Regions from separate parts of the Ruegeria sp. CJ9 genome, predicted to be linked through region 3. Evidence: riboswitches for the same ligand, from Rfam matches in the RefSeq annotation. Region 3 holds a riboswitch; each other region holds the start of a gene.
The links. A riboswitch is a leader RNA that binds a small molecule or an ion and turns the genes downstream of it on or off. The one in region 3 is predicted to bind cobalamin.

Region 1 (5,915 bases), on a different contig from region 3:
TGCGGGAGGATTTCGGGGGTGTGTGTTGAAGTGGCTCAGTCTTCCTCGAACGGGTCCCATTCGTCTTCGACCTCGGGCAGGGCTTCGGTTTCGACCTTGGCCGCGCGTTGCTCTGGCGTTTCGATGCTTTTGATCCGCGCCTTCGGGAACTGGGCCAGAACCGCCTGCACCAGCGGGTGTTCGCGGGCTTCTGCCTTCAATGCTTCCTCAGCCGCGTTTTCCTTTTCATAGATCGTCTCGCCGCCGCCTTCGTTGACGACAGTGACTGCCCAGCGGTTACCGGTCCATCGCTGCAGGGCGGTTCCTAGACGTTGCGCCAACTGGGCCGAGGCACGCTGGGTCGGTTGGAATTCGATACGCCCGGGTTGATAGGCTGCAAGCCGCAAAGACCGCTTCACCTCATCCAGAAGCACGCCGTCCCGGTTTGCGCGGATCAGTTCGACCACATGATCGAAGGTCGGATAACGTGCCAGGGCGGCCTGCACATCCTGCGCCAACGCCGCGCTGGGAGCGCCGCCGCCCCCACCATGGGCGGGAGCTGAATAAGAAGATGCCACCGGCGCTTGCGTCTGAACCGCGGCATGTGATGGCACCGGTATCCCGCCACCGGGTCCGCCATTTGGCGGTGGGGGCGTGTCTTGCAGACGTTTGATCAACTCTTCCGGGCTGGGCAGGTCTGCCACATGGGTCAGTCGGATCACTGCCATTTCAGCTGCCATCATGGCATTTGGGGCCGCCGAGACCTCTTCGAGCGCTTTAAGCAACATCTGCCACATCCTGGTCAGGACGCGCATCGGCAGGGCTTCGGCCATTTGTTGACCACGCGCGCGCTCGTCCGGCGAAACGGTGGGATCATTGGCTGCGTCTGGCGTGATTTTAACCACAGAGACCCAATGGGTGATCTCGGCCAGATCGCGTAGCACGGCCAGCGGATCGGCTCCTTCGGCATATTGCCCGCCCAACTCGGTCAGCGCGCCTGCAGCGTCCCCGCGCAGGATCATGTCCATCAGGTCCAGTACCCGACCGCGATCAGCCAGGCCCAGCATCGCGCGGACCTGATCGGCGCTGGTTTCACCCGCACCGTGCGAGATCGCCTGATCCAGCAGCGAGGTCGCGTCCCGGGCCGAACCCTCGGCTGCACGGGTGATCAGCGCCAGCGCGTCATCCGCGATCTGAGCGTTTTCCGCCGCCGCAATCTTGCCGAGCAGGCTGATCATGTCCTCGGGTTCGATCCGGCGCAGGTCGAACCGTTGGCAGCGCGACAGAACCGTCACTGGCACTTTACGAATCTCGGTGGTGGCAAAGATGAACTTCACATGCTCGGGCGGTTCTTCAAGCGTCTTGAGCAGCGCGTTGAACGCGCTGGTCGACAGCATGTGGACCTCGTCGATGATATAGATTTTATAGCGCGCGCTGGCGGCGCGATAGCGGACACTGTCGATGATCTCGCGGATATCGTTCACACCAGTACGGCTGGCGGCGTCCATCTCCATCACGTCAACGTGGCGGCCTTCCATAATGGCCACGCAATGTTCGCATTGGCCGCAGGGCTCGGTCGTTGGTTTGCCGTCACCATCGGGGCCGATGCAGTTCATGCCCTTGGCGATGATCCGTGCCGTGGTGGTTTTGCCGGTGCCGCGAATGCCGGTCATGATGAAAGCCTGCGCGATCCGGTCGGCCTCGAACGCATTTTTCAGCGTGCGCACCATTGCGTCCTGACCGACGAGATCGGCAAAGGTTTCCGGGCGGTATTTGCGGGCAAGAACCTGATAGGCGGGGCTGGGCGTGTCGTTCATATCTGCTCTGTCGGATTCGGGTTCCGATGCAGCGTAGAGACCCCTGCCGCCCGCGTCCACAGCAGGCTTGGGTGAATTTCGGTTTGCAGCACAATTTGCACGCCTTAGAAGCGAGTATTAGGGAGGGTCCGTAGTGAGCCAGTTCGCACTTCATTCAGTTCAGATTGGAAACGGCACCGTAACCTTGTCACCTCTTCCGGGGCGCGGTGGCGGGTATACGCGGGACTTGGGAACGATCCGCGACTGGCAGCCGGATCTTGTGATCTCGATGACCACCGAGGTCGAAATGCTGCAAGAGGGCGCAGGTATGCTTGGCGAAGACCTGCACGCACTCAATATCAAATGGGTGCATCTGCCGGTTGCGGATTTCGGTACGCCGCCTCCTGAGGTTGACGCGGCGTGGGGCAGTGTCAGCCCTGCGGCGACTGATATCCTGTCCCGCGGGGGGCGGGTGCTGGTGCATTGCCGGGGCGGCTGTGGCCGGTCCGGGATGATCGTGCTGCGCCTTATGGTCGAGCATGGTGAAGACCCCGAGACAGCGTTGACCCGTTTGCGGGCGGTGCGGTCCTGCGCCGTCGAGACCGGCGGCCAGATGGAATGGGCCGCCCTTGGGCGGACGCGCGACTAGATCAGAGCGCCACCTGTCGTTCTGCCTGTGCCACCGGGTTGGGCGGGATCGCTGTGACCTCAAGCATGGCGCAGGGTGGGGTGGTTAGCATGCCTGCGGGGCGCATGGTCACATCCGGGCCGAACATCATATCTGCGAAAACATCCAGCGACTCGAGGGGCGCATCCTCGCTTGTTCCACAAAAGACCCGGATCAGGTCTTTTTGAGCGCGAAACCGTGCGCTGCATCCTTGCGTGCAATACGCCAGCTCAGAGCTGCCGTCGAACTCAAAATCAGGCGTCGTCGCCGGAACGGCAGCATCCATCGCCTGCACGATCGCGCGCGCCATCTGTGCCAGCGCCGGACAGGTTTTTCCTGTGCGTTGGCAAACGGTTGCGGTAAATTGGTGTGTCTTTGTCTTCCAGATCATATTGCGCCCTCCGCGCGTGGAACGGGGGTGTGGATCAGGTGTGACAGCGTGCTGACGACCTGCCCGGACACCCCGCCCGAGTTTCGGTTTCTTGTTCGATGGCAGGTCTCCTGACTTGCGGGTCGTTGCGTTGCCGACCTTCCCAGCCTTGCGGCCAGTGGTGTTTCGGCATTGCTCACCGCTTACAGTTGCGGGGGCAGTCGCGGCCTTGGTTCGTTCCGGTATTCCGGGCAGAACCGCACCGTGTTCCCTTTTCATCCCGCCCCGGAGACCGGGGACGAGAACCATCATCCAATCGCTAGCGGGTAGGGGTGACCTGAGTCAAGCCGCCTTTTGGTGGGGCAAAGTGGACGCGTGGTCATGCGGAAACAGGATTGACTTAGGGTGGCAAAAGATGCCGTTTGGGGTGGTGAACTAATCGGTTCAGATTGAGGGCGCCATGCTGGATACCGCACAAGCTGTTTTAACCGAGGATTTTCAGTTTCCTTCTGGTTCGACCCAACTGTCGGCTCGGCTGTACCTGCCGGTAGCCGAACCTGGGATCGCAGTGGTGATCCACAGCGCCACCGGAGTGCCGCGCGACTATTATCAGCACTTCGCACGCTGGTTGGCTGCGGAACATGGCATTGCCTGTCTGACCTATGATTACAGCGATTTCGGTCATTCGCAGAGCAGGCCATTGAAGTCAGCTCAGGCCACGATGGCGGATTGGGCGCTGATCGACATGCCTGCGGCTCGGGCCGAGATGCGCAGGCGATACCCCGACGCGCAGCACTGGAGCATCGGCCATTCCGTCGGCGGTATGCTGGGGCCGATTCAGCCCGATATTGATCAGATCGACCGCATGATCTGCGTCTGCGCCGGGCCGGTGACTGTGTCGGACCATCCCTGGCCTTATCGGGCGTTGGCTTTGCTGTTTTGGTACGGACACGCGCCCCTGGCCGTAAAAGCGCTGGGTTACCTGCCGGGCAAGGCACTGGGATTCGGATCGAACCTGCCTGCCAGCGTCTATTGGCAGTGGCGCCGCTGGTGCACTGGGCCGCGCAACTACCTGCCCGAAATCGGCGTGTCCTTGCCCGAGGCCCGCTGGGCACAGTCAGACACACCAGTGGATCTGTTCAGCTTTGAGGATGACGATCTGGTGCCAAAGAACGCGGTCTGGCGGCTGGCTGATCTGTACGGGTCCAACGCACGCCGCCATTTGTTGTCTCCGGCCGAGTTCGGACTGTCCGAGGTTGGCCATATCGGTGCCTTTGCCCGGCGCAATTCGGCTGTCTGGCCACGGTTGATTGCCTAGGCCTGTTCGCAACAATTCAATGTCGGGAGTTTAAGTGAGAGGTTGGACATCGACCCAAGCGGGGCTCGTTGTGGCTGCTTCCTTCCGGACCTGACCAGGTTGGCGAGGCGCTCGCCCGCGCCAACCTCTCGGGGTCTGATATAGGCAACGGGCGCAGGAAACACAACCCGTCAGAGCGTCAAACGGATCAGCAAAAAGCCCTCATCGTCTTCTCCGACGACGTGGGGGTCATATTCTTCAAGCTCGGCAATGTGAGTTTGTGCCTTCGGACCGGTTCTAAATAGCGCAGTCGCGCCCTGCATCGAGGCAAAGCCAAAAGGATAGGACGCATATTGCAAGGGATCTTGCGGCAGTGCGCCGGACAGATAGTCCTGCAAGACGCGCTGAACAGGCAGGTTCGGCAGCGCGATGGGCTCGGCCTGATCAACAAAGGGAAAGTGACCCCCGCCATTGGCACGGTAATTGTTCAGTGCGACGACGAACCGTTGATCGGCGGCCATCGGTTGGCCGTCAAAGCGAATGTTGCGAATGCGCCGGTTGACGGGGTCGATCAAGTGACCGCCAGCGTCGAACCGAGCCGGTTGAGAGAGATCAAATTGATAAGTAAGCCCCTGTATAATATCAAAATTATGCCCCGCCCTGTTGATGTCGACCAATGTGGTCTGATGTCCCGGCGTAATCTGGTTGAACACGCCTGCAGACATCTCAAGCCAGTCGCTGATCTGCTCTCCGGTGACAACTACCGCCTGCAGCTCATTGGGAAACGCATACATGTCGTTGACATGGCGCAGGCATATCTGGCCGGGCGGGACGTCGGTGAAAAACCGGGGGCCGGCACGCCCCCCGAACTTTGAAGGCGCGGTTGCGGACAGAACAGGAAAATCCGCAAATGACGTGTCCTGCAGATAGGGCCGCAGGGCTGCTGCCTGGGCCGCGGCGGTCAGAACCAAACCTCTGTCCGGGGCGCAAAAACTGAAATAGCTGTGCAAATGCTTATCGGTCTGGCCAACGGGTTGCGCCGTGCGCCGCCGAGTTTCCGAATGGCCCCGGGCGAAAAGGCGCGCCAAAACAGGGTCTTCCTGGATAGGCTTGGGTGAGCCGTCGGGTTTGGTTGGGCATATCGACCGCAGACTGACGCGATGATCCTGAACGGTCCAATGGCCATTTCCCGCCCTGTCCAATGTCAGGTCGATCACCCCCAGAAATGACCCGGACGCACCGGGCATGACCACCGGCTTTCCGTGAACCAGACCCCGATTTGCATCGACGTGCTCAATCCCGTCATGTGTGTTTCCGGGCAGTGTCAGATGTGAATGCCCGGCAATCAGCGCATCAATTCCTTCGATACCGGCCAGCGGGATGACGGCATTTTCCAAACCCGTTTCCGGTTCGGTCGACCCTATCCCTGTATGCGCCAATGCAAGGATCAAATCGCAACCCTGCGCTTTCAGATTCGTCACTTTTTGTGCGGCGCAAGTCAGGATATCTTCGATGACGACCTTGCCTTGCAGCAGGTGTGCTTCCCATTTGGCTGTCTGCGGTGGCAGGACTGAGAACGCACCAATTTTCAGCGTAACATGTTGATCATAAAATTTTATTTCTCGATTCAAAATCGCATGATCTTGCCAGCAGGAGGGGGCGTCTTGTCGGTATGCATTGCTGCAAATCACCGGGCACGCAGCATCTGCAATCACACGGCCCAGCGTTTCCAGTCCAAAGCCGAAATCATGATTTCCGAGCCCGATTGCGTCATAACCCAGCTCGGAAAATGCCTGCATCAGGATG
Region 2 (5,915 bases), on a different contig from region 3:
CATTGCCCGTTTGATAATCAAGCAGCACAAGGAATTCCGGGTTTGCGGCGGCGACCGCCTCCCACGAGGTTCGGCCCCAGCTTGTTTCCATGTCGTGGGTCACGTTTTCACCACCCGCGGCAGCAATCATAGCATCGGGGATGGCGAACTTACCTGCGGTGAATGGCGCGTCCGCCGGGCCGTCCAGCAAGAAAACGCGGGGTTTCGCCAGGTCGGCAGTCTGCGCTTCGATCACTGAGAGTTCGTCTTTCCAGCCCGTGACCAGCGCCTCGGCCTTGTCTTCAACGTGCATGACCTGACCCAGGCGCAGGACGTCATTGAACAGCAGGTCCATGCTGGCTTCGGGGCGATCCTTGTCCAGATGCACACAGCTTTCGGTCAGGATCATGGTCTTGATACCAAAGGGCTCCAGCGTATCCGGGGTCACATCTCCGCCCGGCTTCATGCCGTAATACCAGCCAGCAAAGAACAGGTCGGGTTCCACGGCAACAAGGTTTTCGACCGTTGGGTATTTCGGTGCCAGTTCGGGGATATCGCCGCGCAGGGTGTCGAATTCCGGGCTGGTTTTGTACCAGCCGGTGATGCCGGTCAGACCGACGATCTTGTCCTGCAGGCCCAACGCGAAGGCCATATCGGTCATGTTCATGTCATGCACAACCAGACGCTCGGGCTGGGCTTCGAACACCAGCGGCGCTCCGCAGTTGTCGACGGTGACCTCGTGGGCGGACGCGCCGCCTTGCATGGCTGTGACCAGCGCCACGGACCAGATGTGTTTCATTGGGGAATGTTCCTCGGTTTAGGTTGAGATTGTGGATTTTCGGATATCCAGCGCTGGAATCACGCGGCCTTCGTGGTGAAAGCACAGGTATTCAACGCCAAAAGTATCGCGGACCCGCTCGGGGGTCAGCACTTCGGCCACGGGGCCAAATCCCGTCAGCCGCGTTGATTTCATCAGCGCCACGTGGGTGGCAAATTCCGGGATCATGACAAGATCATGGACAATCATCACAACCGTGATGCCGAGTTCGGCGACCAGAGACAGCATCCGACCCTTGGCATCCGGATCGAGATGGTTGGTTGGCTCATCCAGGAACAACAACGATGGGTTCTGTGCCAGTGCCCGGGCGATATGCGCGCGTTGACGTTCGCCCCCGGACAGTACCGCCATGCGCTTGTCTGCCAGCGCGCCAAGGTCGGTCAGCTCAAGGATTCTGTTAAGTTCTCTGGCATGTTCATCCGCCGAACGGTCGGCCCAGATCGGAATCTGGCCCATGGCAACATAGTCCCGCAACAACAGCCTGCCATCCGGTTGTTCTTGCTGGCCGACAACAGCGATCATGCGGGCGCGTTCCATTGCGGGCATATTTTTCAGGCTGCGTTCCTTGACCAATACATTGCCCAATACAATCTCAGCCGCCCCGCACAGAAGGTTCAAAAGCGTGGTTTTTCCCGCCCCATTCGGACCGGCAATTGCCAGTATCGCGCCCTCGGCCAATTCAAACGAGACGCCTTGCAGAAGAACGTCACCATTGAGCGCATAATATTCGAGATCACGCGCAACCAGAAAAGATGAGGTCGTCATGATGGTTCCCCCAATTGAATCCGAGGCAAACGAGAAAGGGTTTTTGTAAATAGTGGTTGCGGCCGGTCCGTCGCGTTGGTCCAACCGTCTGCGACGTTGCGGTACTGATGTGCGAATTCCGCCAGCGCGTCGACATCTTCTGCAGTTTCAATATCGCCGAACAGGTACTGAGCTTTGCCAGCGGCCTGAAATCCGACGGTCGTTGGTCGCGCGCAGCCCGCCATGCAGGTAACGGTGCGCACTGCGAACCCGGTTGGCAACCTGCCGGTCAACGCATTGCGCATGACATCAACAGGCAATGCGCCGGTACAGGTCGAGCAGATCAGAAGGAAATGGTCAGGTGTTTCCGGCATAGTCCGCTCCGCTTAAAGCCAAGCGCGGACAGAAGGTGCCGATCATGTACACACGTTTCAGACGTGCCATCAAAGCCTCCTTCCAGGACGCCCCGCCCCGGGTTGGTTGAACATGTGATGGCAGGTCTCCTGACTTGCGGGTCGATGCTTGGCCATCCTTCCCGGCCCAATGACCAGTGGATTTTGGCGTCGCTCACCGCTTACAGTTGCGGGGGCAGTCACGGATTTGGCGCCAAAGTGGCGAACCGCACCGTATTCCCTTTTCATCCCTTGGGCGCACCATCGGGAACCATCTGGCCCTTGCTTGTCTTAGACTAGGGGCCATGTCAATCACGATTTGAAACAACAACTTTTCGATCGGAACTCAAACGCTCAGGGTTTCGAAGTCTGCCGCATGCGTTTTCGCTGCAAGTGCGGCACCCAGTGTCGCATGGGTCGCGACAGCATACTGTGTTAGAGGTGGCATTTTTTCCTTCATGTTTGAGAATTTAATTTGAAAACAGTCGATTGCCGGTCACGCGCGAGCGTTCGGGCTTCGGCCTGGCTGAGTGACACGAGCGTTTCTTCTGATGAAAGCCCCTTGGCCCGCGATTTTGACCAGATGCGGCGCGCGGATACCGGGGACCATGGCAATGCAGCTTCTGACAACCACTGTCGCAACGGGGCTGGAAGGCCGTCAAACACATCCATCGGATCGGTTGATCGATGCTTGCGGCGCAAGCTGCATTGCCCGAGGTTACGTCTCATGCTTCGGTTTCCGGATTTTCCACTGGGTCCAAAACCAAGACGAGACGGGATTCACTGGTACCTTCGATCGGAGGCGAGCGATGCACCACCCCTGACGATGGGCGCTCGGGCCAGAGTGTTCCCCGTAGCAGGATCGGAGCGCCGGTCTGAACGGTAAACACAAGCGCGGGATCCTTTCCATCAGTCGAGGTGCCGTATTGTGTTCCAGTGCCACGATAGGTGCAGACCAACCGGGCGGTGACAGCATCGGTATGAAATTTACGGCAAGCATTGGTGGTGACAACATCCAGCCGCAGCCGCAAGAAGTTGGCGTTCATCAGTTCACAGAAAATGTCGGCCAGAGAAGCGATATCATCTTGAAGCCACGCTCTTTCAGTCCCGTTAGGCATGCCGGAGATATCGCAGAGTTGCTCCACGGTCGTCTTAACGGCGCTTGGTGGAAGAATGACTCGCCCACTTGGCAAAACCTTGGGATCAAGTTGGTTAAGCCAGCTTTGCATATCCGGCGGGGTTCGCCGGCGCCAAATCAAAGCGGCACAGTTTGGCTGTGCAAAAGTGCGGAGTGCCGCCGGATCATCTGCGAAGCTCACACCGGTGACCTTGTCTTTCACGGGCTTTCTAACGAAGTTCATGCGGCATCCTCTGCCCGGCGCCAAATCGGGAAGGGGTCCGGCAAGTCCGGCAAATTGTCCGGCCCTGCCGCCGTAACTGCTGGAATAAGGCAATTGTCCAATCGTGCCTTCAAACTTTGCCAGTCGATCCCAGCACCGATGAAAACGATCTCTTGACGGCGGTCGCCCCACGGCTCTTGCCAGTGGGCCTGCATATAGGCGCGGGCGCTGTCATGTGCGGGGCGTCGCTCTTCGGGAACTGATGCCCACCAGGTGCCGAGTGGCTTGACGCTGGACAATGCACCGGCGAGTGAAAATTCAGCCACCCAGTCGGGGCGTGTCGAAATCCAAAAGTGGCCTTTGGCCCGGATCACCCCTGGCAGATCACCGTTGAGAACGTCCAAAATGCGTTCGGGAACGAACGGAAGTCGCGCCCGGTAAACGTATGACGCAACCCCGTATTCTTCAGTCTCAGGCACATGGTCGGCAAAGCCATACAGCTCCTTTGCCCACATCGGGTGTTCATGGGCTTGCTCGAAGTCAAACAGGCCGGTGTCCAGGATCTTTTCTGCGGCAACTTCCGAATGGTTGGTCTCGATGATCTCGGCATCTGCATTCAGACTGCGGATGATCTTGCGTGCCGCACCAACTTTTTCTGACCCCGCATCATCAACCTTGTTCAGGATCACTACATCAGAGAATTCTATTTGATCCGTAAGCAAGTGGACCAGAGTTCGCTCGTCTTCCTCTCCCATCGTTTCGCCTCGGTCTCGTAGGAAATCGTGGGACGAGAAATCGTTCAGCAAGTTCACCGCATCGACAACCGTTACCATGGTGTCGAGCCGCGCCACGTCCAACAAGCTGTCGCCCGCTTCATCCCGAAAATCGAAAGTTGCTGCCACAGGCAATGGTTCGGAAATGCCTGTGGATTCAATAAGCAGGTAGTCAAAACGTCCTTCCGCAGCGAGGCGCCGGACTTCCTCCAAAAGATCGTCCCGAAGGGTACAACAGATGCAGCCATTCGACATTTCTACCAGAGTTTCATCCGTCCGGCTGAGTTCGGTATCGGCCCGTACCAGATCGGCGTCGATATTCACCTCGGACATATCGTTGACGATAACCGCGACCCGACGCCCTTCGCGGTTGTTCAGGATTCGGTTCAAAAGGGTGGTCTTGCCCGCCCCTAAGAAGCCGGAAAGGACGGTGACAGGAAGTCGGGTATCTGACATGGGTTGCTCCGAATGGTGCATTGAGATTCACGTAACTTACGCAGTTACTAGACGAATGCAACAGTTATTGTTACGTGTGATATCTGCCTGGAGAAGAACGACAAATGAAGCGCAATAGCCGCCTATCCCTCGCCCTGCACACGCTCGGCCACATGGCCGGAGATCCGAATCGTAAGCGTACATCTGCGGATATCGCCGAGCATTCAGGGACGAACCCGGTGGTGGTACGCCGCGTCTTGGGACGGCTTCGTGACGCGGGTCTGTTAACTTCGGAAAAAGGCCACGCAGGAGGGTGGAGTCTGGCACGCGAACCAGACAGCATAACCCTGGCGGATGTGTATCTTGCGTTGGACGAAAGTCTGATCGCCTCTGGCAGAGAAGACCATGCCCCCAAATGTTCAGTGGAACATGCGTTGCACCGTCGCGTTTCGAGTATCATGAAGGAGATCGAGCAAAGCCTAGTCGACCGTCTCGGCGAGACAACCATCTCCGAAGTCAGAGGCAAGTAATACCTGATCAAGTATCGCGGCAAGTTTCTCTTCATTCTCGCCACATCGTTTGACGCTATGGGTGCAACATTCCTGTTGTTTAAGGGGCGCACCAACTGGGGTGGGGATATGTCCTTTGGTAAGGCTCAGCTTTAACTTCAGGCTTGTTGGATCTGCCTCATGACCATAAGACGGGTGGACCGCGTTTCTCACAACCCACCGGGAACATGTTGCAAAGCCCTAGGAGTACACAATGAAATCAATATTGACGGCTGCGTCGATGACCTTGCTTTTCACAACCGCGCTGTACGCCGAGGAAAAGGTCTATGTTTACAATTGGGCTGACTATATCGACGAGTCTCTGCTGCAGAAATTCACCACCGAAACGGGGGTCGAAGTCGTCTACGATAACTTCGATTCCAATGACTTGCTTGAAACCAAAATGCTTGCAGGCAAGTCTGGTTATGACGTTGTGTTTCCCTCGGGCACGTTTTTGCAACGTCAGATAGAAGCCGGTGTCTTCCAACCGCTCGACAAAGTCCAGCTGCCCAACTCGGTTAACCTGTGGGATGCTATCGAGCAACGAACCGCGACCTTCGATCCGGAGAATAGCTACTCAGTTAACTATATGTGGGGTTCAACGGGCATTGCTGTGAATGTCGAAAAAGTTCGCGAGGCGCTTGGTGACGATATCCCACTGGATTCGATGGAGCTGCTGTTTAACCCGGAGTACGTGTCCAAGCTGTCCGATTGTGGCGTGAATTTTCTGGATGCTCCGTCCGAGCTTATCCCCGCTGCCCTGACCTATATCGGAGAGGATCCGAATACGCGCGATCTCGATGTTATCGCCAAAGCTGAACCGGTTCTTAACGCGGTTCGTCCTTACGTCAGGAAATTCAATTCGA
Region 3 (5,915 bases):
ACGGTCCGGCCTCGATCCGTTTTCCCGCCAGCGCGTCAAGCAGAGCCCTGCGTTCCGCACGGACGGAAGAGGCGGGGTCAAAATTACCGGTGACCTCAGGCGTGCGACCAAAGATGTGCAACCCGTCACCGAACTGGCTTTCCTTGATATCGCAGACAAACCGGTCGATGCGGGTGATTGCCTCGGCAGTGCAGGTGGCCTGATCCAGACCTAGGTCGTTTTCCAACCCGATGGCCTGCGCCTCATCCCGGATATCTTCTTGCAGGCGGTCCCGGCGCTTGGGGTCCAGCCCGTCGGCGTTCGAAAACTCGTCCAGCAGGGATTCCAGCCGCACCATCCGGTCGGGCGTGCCGCTTTCCTTCATCGGGGGTGGGATATGACCCAGCGTGACCGCCCCGATCCGGCGCTTGGCCTGCGCGGCCTCGCCGGGGTCATTGACGATGAAGGGGTAGATCACCGGCAGATCGCGGATCAGCGCCTCGGGCCAGCAATTCGCCGACAGGGCGACCGATTTGCCAGGCAGCCATTCCAGCGTGCCATGCGCGCCGATATGGATCAGCGCATCCGCACCCAACCCTCTGCGCAGCCACAGATAAAAGGCCACATAGCCGTGGCGTGGGGTGCGTGAGAGGTCGTGGTAATCATCCTCGCGCAACTCGGGCGTGCCGCGTTCGGGTTGCAGCGCGATCAGGGCCTTGCCACGACGCAAAGCGGTGAAATTGAAAGCGCCGTCTGCTAATGCTGGATCATCCTCGGGCCGTCCCCAAACGGTTTCGAGGTCCCTGCGCAATTCATACGGCAGATCGGCCAGCGCCGCCAGATAATCCGCAAGCGGCCACGATACCCTTGCATCCATAAGGGTTTCGGTAATGGGTTGGGCGGGGGCGGTGTCGTACCCTTCGCCCTGCAGATCGGCCAACATCGCCTCGGCTGAGGCCAGCGCGTCCAACCCCACAGCATGGGCCATCTGCCAGTCCTTACCAGGGTAAGTGGACAGCACCAGCACCGGGGTTTGATCGACCTTGGGCTTGTCATGCAAAGCTAGCCACCCGGTCACCCGGTCGATGATGGCCTCGATCCGTTCATCTTCGGCCCGGTGGGCAAATCGCGAGTATTCCAGATGTGGGTCACGTTTCCCGGGTTCTTTGAATGAGGCGATGCCCGCCGAAATCCGCCCGTCCACCTCGGGCAACACCACATGCATGGCAAGGTCGGCGGGCGAGAGGCCACGTTCCGCCTCGGCCCAGGCCTTGCGGCGTGCAGTTGACAAAGCGACCTGAAACACAGGGACATTGGCCGCGTCCAGCGGAGATGTGCCAGACGCGCCCTTGCCTGAGAATGAAGTGGCGTTGATGATGGCCGACGGCTGCATTGCTACGATATTTCCGCGCAACCACTCGGCGGCGGTTGGGGCTTTCAGCGACGGCGCGAACAGGCCCACGGCTTCGAACCCGCGCGCGCGTAGGTTACGGATCAGGGCCGCGACCGGGGCGGTGTCCGCAGAGGTCAGGTAAGCGCGGTAGAAACTCACGAGAATGCGTTTTGCATCGCCCGTGAACGCCTTTTCCACTGGGATCACGCCACGGTCAGGGCACCAGGCGCCGCACTCGGGGATGGTTTTGGCCCCCATCACAGGGCCTGCATAAAGCCCCGCCGCCAGCGCCATCTGTGCCAGCGCGGCCTGCGCTGCAACTTCGCCGCCGGTATCGCACAGATGCGCCAGCCGCCGCAGGGTTGAAACGGGTAGGGTGGAAAAGTCGTCCAACCGCGTATCTTCGCGCCCATCCGCTGGCAGGACAGCCAGCGCGATGCCCTTGTCCTGCGCCAGCGCCAGAACCTGCTGCAGGCCATAGGACCAATAAGGCACGCCGCCGATCAGGCGGATCAGAATGCCTTTCGCACCTTCCAGAGTTTGTTCGACGTAGGTATCGACGGACAGAGGGTGTTTCAGCGCCGTCAGATTGGCCAACCGCATCGTGGGCATCCGCCCCTCAGCCCCGCCACCGCGATGCCAGCCTGCCGCGAAAGCTCCGAGGTCGCTGTCCGAAAAGGACAGCACCACCAGATCCGCCGGGCTTTGGCCCAGATCGGTCGGGGTCTCGGTTTCCTCGAGCCCGTGGCTTTCGCGGAAGACGACGTGCATGGCTTACTCGGCGGCCTCGGTCACACCCACGAGGATCTCGCGGATCGCGGCCTCTTTGATGTCGTCATGTTCGGCAATCACCACCAGACGCGAGCGGCGCTCTTCGCCGGGTTCCCATGGGCGGTCGTACTGATGTCGCACGCGTGCGCCAACCGCCTGAACTAACAAGCGCATCGGTTTGCCCTGGACAGCGGCGTAACCTTTGACCCGCAGGATGTTCAGCTCATTTGCCAAGCGTTCGATATTGGCAACCAGTGCTGCCGGATCGGTCTGTTCCGGCAACTCGACGATAATGCTTTCGAAATCGTCATGTTCATGATCGTGGTGGCCATCGTGGTGCGACGGGCGTGCATCCATGTCATCCTCGGCGGCAGCCTCAAGCCCCAGTACGACGCGCACGTCCACAGCGCCTTCGGCAACTTCGACGACGGGCAGGGCGCGCGGAGCCTCGGCTGCGATCACTTCTTTGGCCTTTGCCACGCCTTCCGGGCCAGCCAGGTCAGGCTTGGTCAGCAGGATGATGTCGGCGCAGGAGATCTGATCCTCGAACACCTCGGACAAGGGCGTTTCATGGTCGATCGAGTCGTCAGCCAGGCGCTGGGCGTCGACGGCTTCGACATTCGGGGCAAAACGCCCGGCGGCGACGGCCTCGGCATCGGCCAGAGCGATCACGCCATCCACGGTGATTTTCGAGCGGATATCGGGCCAGTCAAACGCTTTCAACAGCGGCTTTGGCAGAGCCAGACCGGACGTTTCGATCAGGATGTGATCAGGGCGCGGCTCCAGTGCCATCAGCGCCTCGATGGTCGGAATGAAATCATCGGCCACGGTGCAGCAGATGCAGCCATTGGCCAGTTCCATGATATTTTCCGCCGGGCAATCGGGAATGGCGCAGGATTTCAGAATGTCGCCATCCACACCCACATCGCCAAATTCATTGACGACAACGGCCAGACGCTTGCCCTGAGGGTTCTGCATTAGATGTTTGACCAGCGTGGTTTTGCCCGAACCCAGAAAGCCGGTGATCACAGTGACGGGGAGTTTTTCGAGATTGCTCATTTCAGGGCTCCAATCGGGGGAATGCGGGCCGCACAGTTTTTGCGGAAATGTTCGGGACGTTCGCGCCATTTGACCAGACCGTCTTCGGCGGCGAGATACTTGGTGACGCCTTCGACGATGGTGTCGACATGGTCGGTTTCGTTCAGGTTTTCGTACACAAAGGTCCAGCGGGTCGGTCCGCCGCGCAGCACTATGGAACAACCCTGATCGCAATTTGACAGGCACTCGACCGGCTTCAGCACGATACCTTCGGGCAAATCGGCGTCTTCCAGTGCCTTGTGCAGCAGGGCACCTGGACGTTGCGCATCGTCTTCAATCGGCAGGCCACGCCGACAGGTCGTGCAGACCAGCAGCTCGACTGGTGCAGTCTCGGTCACGTCTCTCATCCCCCCAAATCCTCTTTGCAGGGGACGGGGTTTCATGCGGGCCACGTCTGCACATGGACCCGACACCGGATCACCCCGTCCGGTTTCAACTTCGGGCGCTGGCAGGTCTCCCGGCTTGCGGATGTCGGGGCGCTTGCCCCGGCAGATGTCCCGCCTTCCCGGCCTTGCGGGCCAGTGGCATTGGGCACCCTCTCCGGTCACGGTCGCGGGGGCGGCTGCGTTTGACGGTTGCCCGCTGACGCATTCCCTTTTCATCCATCCGAAGATGGACACCAACGCATGCGACATGCGGCACGGGCAGGGGGCTTGTCAAGCACGAGGCGCATGGTGAAATCGTTCAAACCAAAAAAGCGACCAGCCTGTGTCAATCCGCGGCATGCGCGGCCAGCCTCTCGCGCAGCCAAGCGCAAAACAACCCTGCCGCAGCGGTCGATTGCGTAGCGCCTCGTGTACTGATCAGGTAATGCGACTGGGCAAAAGGAATCGCAGGTCCCGCAATTGCAATCGGCACAGCCTGCCGGATCGCATTCCGGGCGAACCGTTCCAGAACCGTTGCATAGCCCGCCCCTGCCATCACAAGCTGCAGTGCTGCGACCGAGGTGTCCACCGAATGTCGGGGCGGCTGGTCCGGAAGCGCGAGCCCGTTGGCCTGAAAGTACCGCGCCCAGTTGTCTTCGTATCCAAGGATATGAATCAGAGGGCCTTGCCGCAGTACGTTCAGGGTCGCGGGCGAGTCCCCGGCCCGGCATACCGGTACCAGCTTTTCATCTGTCAGCTTTTCGGACTGAACGCCGGGCCAATCGCCATAACCCAGCCGGATTTCCACATCCAAATCGCCGGGGGCCACGCTGTCATTCCAGATGTGCGAGACAAGGCGTACTGGGATCTCGGGGTGGCGAGCGGTAAAGTCGGGCAGTTCCGCCGCGACCCAATAGGTGGCTGTCGATATCGCCGCACGGATCGTCAGGGTCTGGCGCGAGGCAGGGCCGAACAGGCTGTTGGTGGACAGGGCGATGTCGCCAAGCGCACGCCGCACAGTCAACGAATAAGACTGCCCCAGCTCAGTCAGTTCCAACCGGCGGGCATTCCGGGTGAACAGCTTTTGCCCAAGCTCGGCTTCAAGCGACCGGATATGCAATGAGACCGCCGTCTGCGTCAGGCCCAGCTCTTTTGCTGTGGTGGTAAAATTCAGATGCCGCGCGGCGGTTTCAAAGCTGCGCAACCATGTGGGGTTTGGAAGGCGATCCATATATCACCAAATTATTTTGACCATAATTGGCATTATTAATCATTTTCGTTTCTAACAGACAACACAGATACTCGGCCCGAATACGACCGTCAGGAGGGAAACATGAAAGTCGGATTTATCGGTTTAGGAAATGTGGGCGGCAAACTGTCCGGCTCGCTTCTGCGCAACGGGATTGACCTGACGGTTCACGACCTTAACCCAGACCTGGTGGCCGAGTTTGTGGCCAAGGGGGCCGAAGCCGCGGAAAGCCCGGCGCAGATGATGCGGGACTGCGATGCCGTTATAACCTGCCTGCCGTCCCCGGCGGCCTCGGACGCAGTGATGCAAGATATGCTGCCCGCGGTCGGGCCGGGCAAGATCTGGATGGAGATGTCGACCACCGACGAAGCCGAGGTTAAACGACTGGGCGCCATGGTGATCGAGCGAGGAGGAGCGGCGGTGGATTGCCCGGTTTCAGGCGGGTGCCACCGGGCGGCTACTGGCAATATCTCGATTTTCGCCGGATGTGATCGCGAAACCTTTGAGCGGATTCTGCCGTTTTTAACCACGATGGGGCGGCGCGTGCTGCACACGGGGGAGTTGGGCTCAGCCTCGGTCCTAAAAGTTCTGACCAACTATCTGGCGACCGCCAACCTGATCACCTGTGCCGAAGCGCTGGTAACGGCCAAAGCGGCCGGGATGGATTTGAACACCACTTATGAGGCGATAAAGATTTCGTCGGGTACTTCGTTCGTGCATGAAACAGAAAGCCAGGTCATTCTGAACGGGTCCCGCGATATCTCTTTCACCATGGACCTTGTCAAAAAGGACATCGGACTGTTCCAAGACGTCGCCGACCGCGCCGGAGTACCCTTGGAAATCAACCCGGTAATGATCCGCATCTTCGACGACGGTATCGCCCGCTATGGTGAACGCGAACTGTCCCCGAATATTATCAAGCGGTTGGAGGACGCGACCGGGCTGGATATCACGGCGCCCGGTTTCCCGACCGAGATGCACGATGATGAACCGGAAGAGCCGGGTTATGAAGTTATCCCACAGAGAGGTCAGGCCGAATAGCGCACACCGAGCGCAGTTG

Region 1: another riboswitch for cobalamin. It lies ahead of ACR0AJ_RS10345 (hypothetical protein); the one in region 3 lies ahead of ACR0AJ_RS05760 (DUF1636 family protein).
Region 2: another riboswitch for cobalamin. It lies ahead of ACR0AJ_RS16260 (DUF1636 family protein); the one in region 3 lies ahead of ACR0AJ_RS05760 (DUF1636 family protein).

Annotation. Positions count from the first base shown of each region.
Region 1 covers NZ_JBQFPY010000004.1:135,354-141,268, forward strand. The annotation lists gene ACR0AJ_RS10335 (DNA polymerase III subunit gamma/tau) at 36-1,796, opposite strand; gene ACR0AJ_RS10340 (protein-tyrosine phosphatase family protein) at 1,930-2,424, shown strand; gene ACR0AJ_RS10345 (hypothetical protein) at 2,426-2,833, opposite strand; cobalamin riboswitch at 2,917-3,137, opposite strand; gene ACR0AJ_RS10350 (alpha/beta hydrolase family protein) at 3,273-4,130, shown strand; RNA gene ffs (signal recognition particle sRNA small type) at 4,163-4,261, opposite strand; gene ACR0AJ_RS10360 (bifunctional 2',3'-cyclic-nucleotide 2'-phosphodiesterase/3'-nucleotidase) at 4,301-5,915, opposite strand, start outside.
Region 2 covers NZ_JBQFPY010000008.1:62,683-68,597, reverse strand. The annotation lists gene ACR0AJ_RS16270 (ABC transporter substrate-binding protein) at 1-778, opposite strand, end outside; gene ACR0AJ_RS16265 (ABC transporter ATP-binding protein) at 797-1,582, opposite strand; gene ACR0AJ_RS16260 (DUF1636 family protein) at 1,579-1,935, opposite strand; cobalamin riboswitch at 2,038-2,244, opposite strand; gene ACR0AJ_RS16255 (DUF6525 family protein) at 2,410-2,682, opposite strand; gene ACR0AJ_RS16250 (DUF1826 domain-containing protein) at 2,679-3,314, opposite strand; gene ACR0AJ_RS16245 (GTP-binding protein) at 3,311-4,522, opposite strand; gene ACR0AJ_RS16240 (RrF2 family transcriptional regulator) at 4,627-5,031, shown strand; gene ACR0AJ_RS16235 (polyamine ABC transporter substrate-binding protein) at 5,264-5,915, shown strand, end outside.
Region 3 covers NZ_JBQFPY010000002.1:67,045-72,959, forward strand. The annotation lists gene cobN (cobaltochelatase subunit CobN) at 1-2,143, opposite strand, end outside; gene cobW (cobalamin biosynthesis protein CobW) at 2,147-3,202, opposite strand; gene ACR0AJ_RS05760 (DUF1636 family protein) at 3,199-3,588, opposite strand; cobalamin riboswitch at 3,672-3,880, opposite strand; gene ACR0AJ_RS05765 (LysR substrate-binding domain-containing protein) at 3,953-4,837, opposite strand; gene ACR0AJ_RS05770 (NAD(P)-dependent oxidoreductase) at 4,940-5,896, shown strand.